Regions from separate parts of the Bradyrhizobium sp. IC4060 genome, predicted to be linked through region 2. Evidence: predicted binding sites of a transcription regulator. Region 2 holds the regulator's gene; the other holds the start of a gene.
What was found. The regulator LexA, encoded in region 2, represses DNA repair genes until DNA is damaged. The targets are predictions, from matches to a motif close to TGTTCNNNNTGTGTTCNG.
Positions count from the first base shown of each region.

Region 1: uvrA (excinuclease ABC subunit UvrA) is a predicted target of LexA. The motif match lies at 4,098-4,115, and genes of this name have one in related genera.

Region 1 covers NZ_JADYVJ010000016.1:60,355-67,781, reverse strand. Annotated here, with positions in the region: gene I6F16_RS33055 (RNA 2'-phosphotransferase) at 1-367, shown strand, start outside; gene I6F16_RS33050 (DinB family protein) at 369-938, opposite strand; gene uvrA (excinuclease ABC subunit UvrA) at 1,020-4,001, opposite strand; gene I6F16_RS33040 (outer membrane beta-barrel protein) at 4,279-5,034, opposite strand; gene I6F16_RS33035 (outer membrane protein) at 5,258-5,956, opposite strand; gene I6F16_RS33030 (outer membrane beta-barrel protein) at 6,195-6,977, opposite strand; gene I6F16_RS33025 (single-stranded DNA-binding protein) at 7,426-7,427, shown strand, end outside.
Region 2 covers NZ_JADYVJ010000006.1:95,018-102,444, reverse strand. Annotated here, with positions in the region: partial or broken gene I6F16_RS21020 (ComEC/Rec2 family competence protein) at 1-510, shown strand, start outside; gene I6F16_RS21015 (GAF domain-containing protein) at 517-1,458, opposite strand; gene I6F16_RS21010 (hypothetical protein) at 1,672-2,109, opposite strand; gene lexA (transcriptional repressor LexA) at 2,495-3,196, opposite strand; gene glp (gephyrin-like molybdotransferase Glp) at 3,373-4,581, opposite strand; gene I6F16_RS20995 (hypothetical protein) at 4,801-5,004, opposite strand; gene I6F16_RS20990 (HAD family phosphatase) at 5,163-5,786, opposite strand; gene I6F16_RS20985 (alpha-hydroxy acid oxidase) at 5,815-6,948, opposite strand; gene I6F16_RS20980 (S41 family peptidase) at 7,251-7,427, shown strand, end outside.

The DNA.
Region 1 (7,427 bases), on a different contig from region 2:
CGTCGCAGAGAGCGACAAGAAGCGTTTCTCGCTATCCCCTGGAACTGATCGCATTCGCGCCGCGCAAGGACATTCCGTCTCGGTTGAACTTGGCTTGGCGCCGCAGGAGCCGCCGTCGATCCTGTATCATGGCACGGCGACACGGTTTGTCGAGGCGATCCTGTCCGAGGGCCTGAAGCCGCAGGCGCGCCAGCAGGTGCATCTGTCCTCCGACGAGGCAACTGCGCAGCGTGTCGGTCAGCGCCACGGCAAGCCGCACATCTTCAAGGTCGATGCCGGCAGCATGAATGCCAAGGGATTCAAGTTTTTTCGCGCAGAGAACGGTGTGTGGCTGACCGACCATGTGCCGCCGGAGTTCCTGGCGTAGCTTACGTCCTGGATTTCCAAACGGTCTCCTCGGTCCAGCCGAGTTCGGCGAATTCGGCGGCTCGCAGCGGCGCTTCGCCTTCCGCGAAGAACTCGTCGAGCTGCGGGGGCGCGACATCCGTTTCGCACAGCATGGCATGCGCCTGTCCGCGATGATGAATTTGATGCTGGAAGAGATGCATGAGCAGCCGGTCGCAGCGCTCGGTTTGAACGCTCGTATCGCGGTTGATCCGGACGAAGGCGTCGAGCCGTTCAGTTGTCAGCGCATCGCAGATCGCAATCAGGCGGTCGTCCATTGCGGCCTGGGCAGCTTTGAGCTCGGCTAACGAGGGGTACGGCACCGCGTTCTTCCAGGCTGCCGGTCCGAGCCAGCCCCCTTCAAGCGCATCGATGTAGAAGAAGTCGATGATGTAGATGTGGTTCAGCGTACGCTGCAGGCTTGGAAAGAAGCCGGTGCGGGGGGCTTCGAATTCAGACTGGGATAGCGCAGCGCAGGCGGCGAGCAGGCGATGGTTCGCCCAAGCGTTGTTGTGGGCGAAGGCGCGGTAGGTTTGGACGCGTCCAGCGGACATGTCGGTTCTTTCCCGATCGAATAGTGGCGGATTACGCTCCGCTAATCCGCCCTCAGCCCCGTGGCTTCGATGCAGCGCAATCTACTCCGCCGCCTCGCTCGCGGTTCGCCTCCGCTTCGGCTTCCGCGCCTTCTCGAGCACCGGAGCCAGGAATTTCCCCGTATAGCTCCGCGGCGCTTTTGCGATGTCCTCCGGAGGTCCCCACGCCACGATCTCGCCGCCGCCGTCGCCGCCTTCGGGCCCTAGATCGATGACCCAGTCGGCGGTCTTGATGACCTCGAGATTGTGCTCGATGACGACGACCGTGTTTCCTTGCGCGACCAGCTCGTGCAGCACTTCAAGCAGCTTCTTGACGTCATGGAAGTGCAGGCCGGTGGTGGGCTCGTCCAGGATGTAGAGCGTGCGGCCGGTGGCGCGTTTTGACAATTCCTTTGCCAGCTTGACGCGCTGGGCTTCGCCACCCGACAGCGTCGTCGCCTGCTGGCCGACATGGATGTAGTCGAGGCCGACGCGGTGCAATGTCTGGAACGTCTCGCGCACGCGCGGCACCGCCCTGAAGAACTCGGCGGCTTCCTCGACGGTCATGTCGAGCACGTCGGCGATGCTCTTGCCCTTGAACAGCACCTCCAGCGTCTCGCGGTTATAGCGCTTGCCCTTGCAGACGTCGCAGGTGACGTAGACATCGGGCAGGAAGTGCATCTCGATCTTGATGACGCCGTCGCCCTGGCAGGCCTCGCAGCGGCCGCCCTTGACGTTGAAGGAGAAGCGGCCGGGCTCGTAGCCACGTGCTTTCGCTTCCGGCAGGCCGGCGAACCATTCGCGGATCGGCGTGAACGCGCCGGTATAGGTCGCCGGATTCGAGCGCGGCGTGCGGCCGATCGGCGACTGGTCGATGTCGATGATCTTGTCGATGTGCTCGAGGCCCTCGATGCGGTCGTGCGGGGCGGCGCCCTCGCTGGCGTTGTTCAGCTTGCGGGCGATGGCGCGGTAGAGCGTATCGATCAGCAGCGTCGACTTGCCGCCGCCAGAGACGCCGGTCACGCAGGTGAACAGGCCGAGCGGAATTTCCGCCGTGACGTTCTTGAGGTTATTGCCGCGCGCGTTCACCACTTTGATGGTGCGGCGATGGTTCGGCGGACGCCGCTCCGGCACCTCGACCTCGAGCTCGCCGGTCAGGTATTTGCCGGTCAGCGATTTCGGGTTGCGCATGATCTCGGCGGGCGTGCCTTCGGCGACGATGTTGCCGCCATGCATGCCGGCGCCTGGGCCGATGTCGAGCACGTAGTCGGCAAGGCGGATGGCGTCCTCGTCATGCTCGACCACGACCACGGTGTTGCCGAGGTCGCGCAGCCGCTTCAGCGTATCGAGCAGGCGGGCGTTGTCGCGCTGGTGCAGGCCGATCGAAGGCTCGTCCAGCACGTAGAGCACGCCTGTGAGCCCCGAGCCGATCTGCGAGGCGAGGCGGATGCGCTGGCTCTCGCCGCCGGACAGCGTGCCGGAGGAGCGGGACAGCGTCAGATAATTGAGGCCGACGTCGAGCAGGAAGGTGAGGCGCTCGCGGATCTCCTTCAGGATGCGGCCCGCGATCTCGTTCTGCTGCGCGTTCAGCGCCTCCGGCACGGTCTCGAACCATGCGCCGGCGCCCTTCACGGACAGCTCCGAGATTTCGCCGATATGCTTGCCGCCGACCTTGACGCAGAGCGCCTCGGGCTTGAGCCGAAAGCCCTTGCAGCCCTCGCAGGGGACGTCGTGGAAATATTTCGCCAGCTCCTCGCGGGCCCACTCGCTCTCGGTCTCGCGGTAGCGGCGGTTGATGTTGGTGATGACGCCTTCGAACGGCTTCTTGGTGTCGTAGGAGCGCACCCCGTCCTCGTAGGAGAACTTGATCTCGTCCTCGCCCGAGCCGTAGAGAATCGCGTTTTGCGTCTTCTTCGGCAGATCCTTCCACTTGGTGTCGAGCGTGAACTTGTAGTGCTTGCCGAGCGCGGTCAGCGTCTGCACGTAATAGGGCGACGACGACTTGGCCCAGGGCGCGATCGCGCCCTTGCGCAGCGTCAGATCCTTCTCGGGGATGACGAGGTCTTCGTCGACATGCTGCTCGACGCCGAGGCCGCCGCAGGCGGGGCAGGCGCCGTAGGGATTGTTGAAGGAGAACAGGCGCGGCTCGATCTCGGGGATGGTGAAGCCGGAGACCGGGCAGGCGAACTTTTCCGAGAACAGGATGCGCTCGGGCCCGCTCTTGTCGTGGATTTTCGCGGTCTTCTTCTTCTCCTCCGCAGGCGCAGCCGCCGCGGGCGCATCGGCGAACTCGACGACGGCAAGGCCTTCGGCGAGCTTCAGCGCGGTCTCAAAGCTCTCGGCGAGGCGCTGGCCGATATCGGCACGCACCACGATGCGATCGACCACCACGTCGATATCGTGCGGGAATTTCTTGTCGAGGCTAGGAGCTTCCGCCAGCTCATGGAAGGTGCCGTCGATCTTGACGCGCTGAAAGCCCTTCTTGAGCCATTCGGCGAGCTCCTTCCTGTACTCGCCCTTGCGGCCGCGCACGACGGGGGCGAGCAGATAGAGGCGGGTGCCCTCGGGCAACGCCAGCACGCGGTCGACCATCTGCGAGACGGTCTGGCTCTCGATCGGCAGGCCCGTGGCCGGCGAATAGGGCACGCCGACGCGGGCCCAGAGCAGGCGCATGTAGTCGTAGATCTCGGTGACGGTGCCGACGGTGGAGCGCGGGTTCTTCGACGTCGTCTTCTGCTCGATCGAGATCGCCGGCGACAGGCCGTCGATCTGGTCGACGTCGGGCTTCTGCATCATCTCCAGGAACTGGCGGGCATAGGCCGACAGCGATTCGACGTAGCGGCGCTGGCCCTCGGCATAGATGGTGTCGAAGGCGAGCGAGGATTTGCCGGAGCCGGATAGCCCGGTGAACACCACCAGCTTGTCGCGGGGAATCTCGACGTCGATATTCTTGAGGTTGTGCTCGCGCGCGCCGCGGATCGTAATTGCGCGCAGGCTGGAGCCCGCGTTCTGTTGTTGGCGCTTCGCCTTGATCACTTCATCCATCCGAGTTGCCCTCAAGGAAGCCCAAAGGTGCGCGATCGCGCCAACAAAAAAGGCGCGCTGCGCCCGGAACCGGGATCGGCGCCGATGGGTATGGCAGCGAACGTAGGAAGAACGGCGGCGGATTTCCAGTGGGACTTGCGAATCGTCAACGGATTGTTGGCGTGCTGGCGGGATCTGGCAGCAGGAACGCGCGGAACCGCTCGCGGAGCACCCAGCCAAAACAAAAAGGCCGGCGCGAGGCCGGCCTTTCGTGACGATGTGACCTCGGCAGGGAAGTTCAGTACTTCGCGACCACCGGGCCACCGAAGGTGTAGTTGAGTCGAACGGTAGCCATGTCCACGTCCTGCTTGATGCTGTCGGTGCGAGTGGTCACGCCGAGGAAGGTGAAGGTCTCGTTGTGCCTGCCCATGAACAGGTGGTTGTATTCGACAGCGACCGACCAGTTCGGGGCGAAGCCGAATTCTATGCCGGTGCCGACGGTACCGCCCCAGCGCGTTTCGTTCGCGGTGTCGAGCGTAACGCCGCCAAAACTGCCAGTGTACTTGTTGTGAGTGACGGCAGCGCCGCCCTTCACGTACCAAAGCACGTTGTTCCAGGCATAACCGACCTGGCCAGTGAAGAGGCCGATGGCGTCGATCCTGGTCTCGTTCACCAGCGGCGCGAGCGCGGCAGGCGAGCTGATGTTCGAACCCTTCAGGTCAGCCCAGTCGCCCTGGGCTTCGAGACCGAACACCCAGTTGGCGGACTGCCAGCGATAACCGATCTGGCCGCCGACGAGTGCGCCGGTCGCATTGTGACAACCTTCGGCCACCGCCGGAGCGACCACGAAGGGGCCGACACTGGTGAGATCCCAACAGTTGCGGCTCCAGCCACCGCCGGCGTTGGCGCCGAGGTAGAAACCGCTCCAGTTGTACACCGCGACCGGTGCCACCGGAGCCTTGGTGTAGGGGCGGGCCGCCAAATCGGCCGCCGAGGCCGGTGCCAACGCGCTGAGTGCGAACAAGCTGGCCGAAGCCAGCAAAAGCTTCTTCATATCCATTCCCCACTTCCATTTCTCATTCCGGTCTTCCGGAGAGCGGAAGAGCAGCGGACCTTATGACTCAAGCAACGTCATTGCTTTTACACCATTGAAGCCAAAGGTTGTGTCACCCAGCGGCCACACCCCTTCGAAAACGCGAGCGAACGGGCGGCCGCAACAAACAAAAAGGCCGGCGCGAGGCCGGCCTTTCGTGACGATGATGCGTCAGAGACGAAGCTCAGTACTTGGCGACGACCGGGCCGCCGAAGTGGTAGTTCACGCCGACCTGCACGGTGTGGAGGTCGAGAGTGCCGGTGTTGACCGGGAAGACGCCCGAGAAGTAGGTCTCGCCGCCCAGGCTGCGATAGAGGTACTCGCCCTTGACCGACCAATTCGGAGCAAACATCGCCTCGACGCCCGCGCCGACCGTCCAGCCCGAATGGAACTGGCTCTCCGAGAGGCTCAGAACAGGGGGCGCGCTGACGCTGATCTTGTTGTTGATCCAGGCGTAACCACCCGTGGCGTACAGCAGGACGCTCGGGGAAGCGAGCCAGCCGATGCGACCACGCACGGTGCCGAGCGCGTCGATACGCGAACTGACCGTCGTGGGAACGAGGGCGCCACCAAAATCAACAAGACCGGTCGCCGAGGCGTTTACGTCAGCCCACGCGCCATCAGCTTCGATGCCGAACACGACGTTGGAGGTCTGCCAGTTGTAGCCAACGGTGCCGCCGACGAAACCGCCCTGCATGCGCGGATCATCGGAGCTGTTTTCCCAGGCGCCGCCACCGACGATACCCAGGTAAAAGCCGGTCCAGTTGTAGACCGAGGCCACAGGCGCGGGGGCCTTGGTGTAGGGGCGGGCTGCCAGATCAGCAGCCGAAGCGGGGGCCGCAAGGGCGAATACACAGGCCGAAGCCAACAAAACCTTCTTCATTTTCAACTTAATCCCAGTCCCAGTTTCTGTTGTTGCCTTCCGTGGCGGAAGGGCAGCGGACTCAAACGGCCCAACTGACGCCGTCTTTACACCACCAAAGCCGCAAGTTGTGTCTCCGAAAAGCCACAACAGCGGAAAAGGTGATGGTTGCTGACTTATTTACATCCAGCCGTCGTGCTGCAAAAAAAAAGGCCGGCGCTGGGGCCGGCCCTTCGTTTCGCTCACGATAGGTGGGATATCAGTACCTCGCGACCAACGGGCCGCCGAAGCGATAATTCAGGCGGACTAGACCCATGTCGACGTCCTGACTGATGCGATCGCTCCCGAAGGCAACGCCCGCAGGCGTCGTGAAGGCGATCGTGCGGTCGCCGAGGAAGATGTGGTTGTACTCGACGCCGAGCGTCCAGTTCGGAGCAAATCCGAATTCCAGGCCGGCGCCAACGGTGCCGCCCCAGCGGGTCTCGCGAGCCGACGCCAGCAGCGTGCCGGCGCCCGGCGTGCCAGGCGCGGCATAGACGTCGTACTTGTCCCCGACTACGGCGGCGCCGCCCTTCACATAGAGCAGCACGTTGTTCCAGGCGTAACCGACCTGGCCCGTGATCAGGCCAAAAGCATCGATGTGAGAGCGGTTACGATCACCGGTGACCAAAGCGCTTCCAGGGAAGAGGAGGCTGACGTTGTCCCCCGAGAAGTCAGCCCAGTTGCCCTGGCCCTCGAGGCCGAACACCCAATTGGCCGACTGCCAGCGGTAGCCGATCTGACCACCGACCGTGCCGCCGGTCGCATCGTGACAGCCTTCAGCCACCAGAACGCCCGTGACCGGGGTCACGAAGTCCCAGCACTTGCGGCTCGTGCCGCCGCCGCCGTTGACGCCGATGTAGAAGCCGCTCCAGTCGTAAACCGCGGCGACCGCCGGGGCCGGAGCCTTGGTGTAGGGACGCGCAGCCATATCCGCCGCGCTTGCCGGAGCCGACAGCCCCAATGCCATTGCACTGATTACGCCGAAAAGAATCTTATTCATTGCAGTCTCCCCAAGTTTCGTCCGCTTCATGAAAGTCCCCGAAGCGGCTGATCAGACGCGACACCCATATGAATCAATTCCAAGGCAAAGGTAGCCTAAGGAAAGGGCAGAGTCCGTCTCCGGAATGCCACACTTGCGGATTGATTGAATGGGTTCCAACTTGATGAATGTTAAATGGTTTTTGCCATACTCGGGAACCCAAAAAGGTTCCATTCGAGGGCTGTCCTTTTTTGTGGCATGAGAGGACATGCGGGAAATTTCCGCTCGCTCGTGCCGAAGAACAAATCTGGAACAAACGTGCGCGCGATGCTATATGTGGGGATAACCTTGGGGGTGGCAGGCTGATCGGTGCCCGCAAGCGTATAGGGTCGCCCTAGCGGGCGCAGAGGAACGCGGGCAGCGGATTCGCCCTTTTGAAATTCAGTGGCATTCGGAGTGGAGAGCGGCGAT
Region 2 (7,427 bases):
GGCGCGAGCGTCGCGGTCCGGGGCGGGGATGGGCGCTTGCAGGTGATCCGCGCCAGCAAGGACAGCTTCCTGCTGAAGGAGTGGTTGGCTGCCGATGCCGATCCGCGCGACGCCGGCAACGCCTCGTTGGCGAGTGGGGTGTCGTGTGACGAGACCGGCTGCGTGGCGCCGCTCGCGGACGGACGACTGATCGCGTTGGCGACGCGTATCGACGCGCTGGCCGATGATTGCAGCCGCGCCGCGCTGGTGGTGACGGCGCGGCCTGCGCCACCCGATTGCGCGGCGATGGTGGTCGATCGGGCGCGTCTTGCCAGTCAGGGCGCACTGGCTCTGACGAGACGCGGCGAGGGCTTTTCAGTGCAGGCGGTGAGGACGAGGGGAGCAAGCCGTCCCTGGCTGCCGGCCGGCGCCGGCGAGGGAGATTTCGACGGCAGCCTCGTGCCGAAGGCGGCCGTGCCCCGCAACCGGGACGCAACGCCATCGGAGGCCGACTTGCAGGCCGACGATTGACGCGGATCACAAATACCAGGCCAGCACGGCGTCAAGCCCTCCGTTGCCGATGACCGGCAGGGCCACCATTCGGCTCAGCCCGGCTGCGCAGGCTTCGGAGCCGGCGATCGAGCCGTCACGGGTGAGATCGTCGTTGAGCGCGGGCATGCCGGCGGCCCAGGCGCCGCCAATGCTGCCTTCGCCCCTGGCGATGGACTGCGCCGCATAGCGTGCGGCGAGGTCGGTCTGCGCGCTGCAATCGCCGGCGCGAAAGACCAGCGCCGAACGGTCCTCGTTCGGGACCCAGATCTCGAAGCGTCGCGCAATCGGCGTTGCCTGCGCGGAGAGGAATGTCATGACCCAGGTCTGGTCGGTGCCGGTTCGGTAGGGCACGCCTACGCCGAGATTGATCCCGACCTTGGCGGCGTCCTCCCAGCGCAGGAAGCTCTTGGCGTCGTGCAGGTCCTTGATGATCAGCGGCAGGCCCGCCTTCCATGTACGTCCGGGCAGGCCGAATCCGCGCGGAAATCTGGTGTGGCGGGAGTTGAATTCGAACATGTCCGCCGTGCCGTAATAGCCATCGACGAGCCCCATCTCATGCGAGAGATCAGGATCGTTGTGCCAGAGCTCGATCGCGCCGACATGCGCCTCGTCGTCGCCGCAGAACAGCACCAGCACGGCTTGCAGGAATTCGCCCGCGAACACCGGCACCGCCACGCCACAGGTGAGGCCGGCCGCAACGGCCTGATCGGTCCGCTTGAAATAGGAGTTGGCGAATTTCGTGAGGATGACGGGGTGGGCACAGGCCCAGGCCTTGCCTGGAAGTCCCTCGTCATATCCGAAGTGCAGCTCTTCGCTGACGGCCTTGAACGCGGACAGCCCTTCGTCGTAGAGGCCGCCGCCGAATTCCAGCCGCATGCGCGCCCGGTCGGGTACCCAGAGTTCAACGACGCGAATGAAGGTCTTCATGGAGCCTGTCCGCCGCCTCAAGCCATTGCAGCATCGGTCATCTGGCTGCGGAGCGGACGTTCAAAATTCAGGCAGGACGGCTCAAACTTCGTGCGGCGACGAGGCGCGGAGGCTCGCCGATCGAATGTCCTGAAACACAAACTCACCGGGCTCGCCGGCCTCGGCCGGCGACGGTAATTTCAATCCGGGCCTCGCCCCGTCGGGCGCAGGGCGTCAGCCGATCGGCAAGCGCGTGATCGTGGGCGGCCGCGTCTCGGCGACGATCTGCGGCTTGTGCTCGCGCTCGGGCACCGGCTGCGTCACCGGCAATTGCAGCACGGTCGCACGCTGGCCTTCGACGAGCTGCGTCACCAGCACGTATTTGCCGTCGGGGAATTCGATCGCGTCATGATGGCGATCGGGAATGTGCGGGTCGATCTTGCCGAACTTGCCGACGCGAGAGTTCACGGTGCGCGTCCAGATCCAGCGGTTGTCGTAGCGGACGTTGTCGGCGAAAGCGAGCTCCGTTCCCGGGAGCAGACAGACCGCGACGGAAGGATCGGCTTCGGAAGCGAAGCCGCGCGTCGAGGTGCCGCGGAAGGTTGTCGTGACGATCGTCTCGCCGACTTCGGCGGGGCGCGTCGCGACGGCATGCAGGCTGTAGTCACACATCGGGTGCTCCTCATGCTGGGATAGCGACCCGCGTCTCTTTCGAGGCGCAGGCCTCTATCAGAGTGGAAGCATACAACGCTCTGCTCGGTTATGGGCAAATCTGCGGCTCGCGTCTGCAGCACGCGATCACATTATCTTTCCCGGATTCGATAGGAACAAACCTCGCGTCCTTGCATTCGGCCCAGCGCTATCACCGCTGCCGGCACAACTCTACGGGCGAAGCAGAAACGGCTGCGTACCTGCACGGGCGATGTCGCGCGCGAAGAGAGACCGGACTGTCAGCGCAGAACCTGAGAAACCGTCCGGCCGGAGCGGACAAACCTCCGCTCCAATCCTGGATCGACGATACCGATCGAAGCGCGCGCGGCGCTGGATGCTTTCGGTATCAGTACTTCCGGTAAAGCCCGATCAGCTTGCCCTGGATCTTCACGCGGTTCGGCGGAAGAATGCGGACCTCGTAGGCGGCATTGGCGGGCTCGAGCGCGATCGAGGCGCCGCGGCGGCGGAAGCGCTTGAGCGTGGCCTCCTCGTCGTCGATCAATGCCACCACGATGTCGCCGGTATTTGCGGTCTCGTTGCGCTGGATCAGCGCCATGTCGCCGTCGAGGATGCCGGCCTCGACCATCGAATCGCCGCGCACTTCGAGCGCGTAGTGCTCGCCCGAGCCGAGCATGTCCGGCGGCACGCTGATGGTATGGCTGCGGGTCTGCAGCGCCTCGATCGGCGTGCCGGCGGCGATGCGGCCCATCACGGGCACCGCGACGGGGCGCTCGCCCTCGTCCGCGGGCGGGCTGGAGCTCGCGCGCACCTTGCCGAGATTGCCCTCGATCACGCTCGGGGTGAAGCCACGGCGATTGCCGGCGGCGGCCTGGAGCTCGGGCAGCTTGATCACCTCGATGGCACGGGCACGGTTGGGCAGGCGGCGAATGAAGCCGCGCTCCTCGAGCGCAGTGATCAGGCGATGGATGCCTGACTTCGAGCGCAGGTCGAGCGCATCCTTCATCTCGTCGAAGGACGGCGGCACGCCGCTTTCCTTCAGACGTTCGCTGATGAACCGCAGAAGCTCGTATTGTTTGCGCGTCAACATCTCGACCAAAGTCCCCCGGTTGATGTCGTTCGATTCCGACACGATGAAGCCGGCACTAAGCCGCTACATCCTCGAAACAAATCATGAACGGACACTATATGTTCGATATGTGTTCCGCAACTGCTTAATTTATGGTGAACGCGGCCAAGCTCGCGGAATGCGTGTGGCTGGGCGGCTCAGACGGGCAGCCGGAGCACCTCGCAAGGCGTGCCGGCCTCGGCCTTCGGCGCGAACGGTGCGCGCACCAGAAGTACCTGTGCCGCAGCGAGATTCGCAAGAAGGGAGGAGTCCTGATGGCTGACCGGAAGGGCGACGCGCGTGCCGTCGTCGCGCTCCTCCAGCCGCGCACGCAGATAGTCCTCGCGCTGGTCGTTGGCGGCGAGATCGCGGCCCAGCACGGCGCGCTCGCGCCGATGATGAATCGCTAAACGGCCCGACAGGGCGCGAATCAAGGGGACCATGAACAGGAAGGCGCACACGTAGGACGACACGGGATTGCCGGGCAGGCCAATCACGCGCATCGCGCCTATCCGACCGTGCATCATCGGCTTGCCCGGCCGGATCGCGATCTTCCAGAACGCCATCGCGATGCCTTCGCCCTTGAGCGCCTGCTGGACCAGGTCGTGGTCGCCGACCGAGGCACCGCCGGTCGTGATCAGGATGTCGGCGCCGCTCTCGCGCGCGCGGCGGATGCCGGCGGACGTCGCCTCCAGTGTATCGGCGGCAATTCCGAGGTCGATGGTCTCGGCGCCCTCGCTGCGGGCGAGCGCATGCAGGGCATAGCCGTTGGAATAGACGATCTGGCCGCGACCAGGCGTGGTGCCCGGCATCACGAGCTCGTCGCCGGTGGCGAGAACGGCAACCCTCGGGCGGCGGATGACGGCGAGATGCGGATGATTCATTCCGGCGGCAAGGGCGAGATCGCGCTCGGTGAGGCGGATTCCCTTGCGCAGCAGCACGTCGCCTTCGCGGAAGTCGACGCCTGCAGGGCGGATGTGCCGGCCGAAAATGGCGGCTTCCTTGATCGTCACATGTTTGCCGTCGGCAGCCGTGTCCTCCTGGATCACGACGGCATCGGCGCCGTCGGGAACGACGCCGCCGGTGAAGATCCGCACGGCTTCGCCGGGGCCGACGCTTCCCGCGAACGGCCGGCCCGCCGCGACCTCGCCGACGACGGTCAACCTCGAATCGTTTGCCGCGTCGGCCGTGCGTACGGCATAGCCGTCCATCGCCGACATCGCCTCCGGCGGCTGCGTGCGCCGCGCCGCGACATCGCGGGCGAGCACACGATGGTAGGCCTCGTCGAGGCAAACCATCTGTTCAGCCAGCGGCTCGACGCCGGCCAGCACCGCGGCAAGCGCGTCAGAAACCGGCATCAGGGCCACGGGCGAACTCCTGCTGAGCACATCAGTCAATGGGCGGCGAGAGTTCTAGCCGAGTGCAGGCGTGAGGCAAAGCAGCACGCGGGATGATTTATCCTGCGTGATCGCGGGGTGGAAGAGGTCGGCTCAACTCCGCCGCGGCATGATGCGGAAGGCGAGACAGACCGGAACGAGGATTGCCATGGCAAGGACGAGAATGACGAGCGCCACGGCCAACATCGTTCAACGCCCCGTCGGATCGCCCGGACTGATGTCCGCGACGTCGGGCGGCTTGGGACCCTGATCCTTGTCCGGCAGCGGGTCCGCCTGGGATTTTAGGTCGGCGGCCTTGCTGATCAGCTTGGCGGAGAGGTCAGAATCCGAGGTGGTTCTGGCGAATTCGAGCAGGAGAGAGGCTTGCTTGGTGAGATAGGTCTTGCCCAGCACGTCGATCAGTCCAATGTAGAAGTCCCAACGGACTCATGAGTCCGAAGGGTGGTATTCCGTTCCCGGAACTCTGTATAAAAATGCACAAAGTGATCAGGTTCCACATTTTCAGCAGTTTTTGTTCCGGCAAGTGAGCGCGCTCCGGGCTTTCCCGCGGCTCAGATCCCCAGTGCTTTCAATGCGTTCCCGACATCACGCGGCGAGGTGACATGCACGGCGGTCAACCCGCGCGCCCGCGCTCCCTCGATGTTCTCGGCGAGGTCGTCGAAGAACACGATGCGCTCGGCCGGCACGCCGATCGCCGCCACGACATGGTCGAAGGCCTCGGCATCCGGTTTGCGCAGGCCGATGCTGGAGGACAGATACAGCTCGCGGAAATGGCCGAGCAGACCGGCATATTCCTTCGAGAAATAGTCGACGTGCGGCCGATTGGTGTTGGAGAAGGCATAGAGCGGCATCTGCTTCGCCGCCCGCGGCAACAGCTCGGCGATATCAGGCATCTCGCCGGCGAAAATCGCGTTCCAGCCTTCCAGGAATTGCGCATCCGAGATGCCGATCCCGAGCGAGGACCGCAGCGAGGCGAAATAGTCCCCATCGCTGATCTTGCCCATCTCGTGCAACCGGTAGGCCTCGTCGCGCACATAGCGCGCGATGATGGCCTCGGGCTGGCAGCCGGCATGTCCCGCCCAGCAGGCGATCGCCTTGGAGAAGTCGATGTCGAGCACAACGCGCCCGAGGTCGAACAGCAGCGCATCCGCGCTGCCGGGAGAGAGCGATGTCATTGCGTCCTTTTCACTTCGGTATGGCGCGTCAGTAACGATAGGGCTCGTGGTCGAACAGCGGGAACGCGCTGAACACGCTGGGCGCGTTGGTGGCGGCCGCCGGATGCAGGCAGGATTTGTCGAGCTCGGCGAATGAGGTGGCGCCCAGGAGGCCGAGGCAGCGCAGCACCTCGTCTTCGAGCAACTCCAGCATCCGCGCGACGCCGGCTTCGCCGGCTGCCGCCAGCGCCCAGCATTGCAGCCGGCCGATGCCGACGAGGTCGGCGCCCGCCGCGATCGCCTTGACGATGTCGGTGCCGCGGCAAAAGCCGCCGTCGACCATGATCCTGGCGCGGCCCTTCACGGCGTCGACGATCTCCGGCAGCACGTGCATGGCGCCGCGGCCGTGGTCGAGCTGGCGCCCGCCATGGTTGGAGACGTAGATCCACTCGACGCCGTGATCGAGCGCGATCTGCGCATCCTCGGCCGTGGCGATACCCTTGAGGATCAGCGGAATTTTGAACGTGTCCTTGATCATCTTCACGGTCCGCCACTCCAGGCCCTTCTGGAAATCGCCGCCGGTGGCGCGCAGGCGGCTCTCGCGAACGTAGCGCTTGGCGATGTCACGTTCACGACGGCTGTAATGGGCGGTGTCGACGGTCAGGCAGAAGGCGGCATAGGCGTTCTTCTCGGCCCGGTCGACCACGTCGGCGACGAAGGCATCGTCGCCGCGGACATAGAGTTGATAGAGACGCAGTGCATCGGGGGCAGCCTCGGCGGTCGTCTCGAGGCCGGGCTCGGACACCGAGCTCAGCATGTGCGCCGCGCCGAACCTGCCCGCAGCGCGCGCGACGCTCGCCGCGCCATCCGGGTCGAAGATCTCGAGTGCGCCGACGGGAGCCAGCACCACCGGCAGACGCAGCTTGCGGCCGAACTGCTCGACGCTGCCGTCGACCCTGCGCACGTCGCGCAGCACGCGTGGGCGGAAGGCGATCTCGTCGAGGGCCATGCGGTTGCGCCGCATCGTGGTCTCGGTCTCGGCGGCGCCGACGATGTAGTCCCAGGCATTCTGGTTGAGGTTGGCGCGCGCCTTCCGGATGAACTCGTGCAGGTTCTGGAACGGCTCGTCGCTGGCGCCGAGTTCGACGTTCCGTTCCGGCCGGATGCGGGGCGCTTCATTCATTGTTGTCCTCCCGAGAATTTGAAGTCTTGTCGCCATCGCCTATCGCGTCCGGCCCTCCAAAACTATCCTAAAATCGCATAGCTGCGAGGCGCGGGCGGCCCGGACCGGTGTCGTGTTGCTTCGAAACAGTTTCGGAACGTTGCCAAAAGTTTAGGCCAAGGCGAAGGGATTTCTTCGGTGTATCCGCCAGCGCGGCATCCCGGCCTTGAAGAAACCAGAATGGTATTGTGAGAGATGGACTGGATCGCCATTTGCATGGCGTCTCCCAGCCTCAAGAGAAACGCCAAGCAAAAGGCACCTTCATGCGGAAAACCCTGCTGTTCCCCCTGGGCGCGCTCACGGGAGCGTGCCTGACCCTTCTGGTAGCGAGCCCGCAGGGCGGCGTATGGGCAGCGCGGGCGGCAGTGAGCGCGAATGATGCTTATTCCCAGCTCAATCTGTTCGGCGCGGTGTTCGAGCGGGTCAAGGCCAGCTATGTC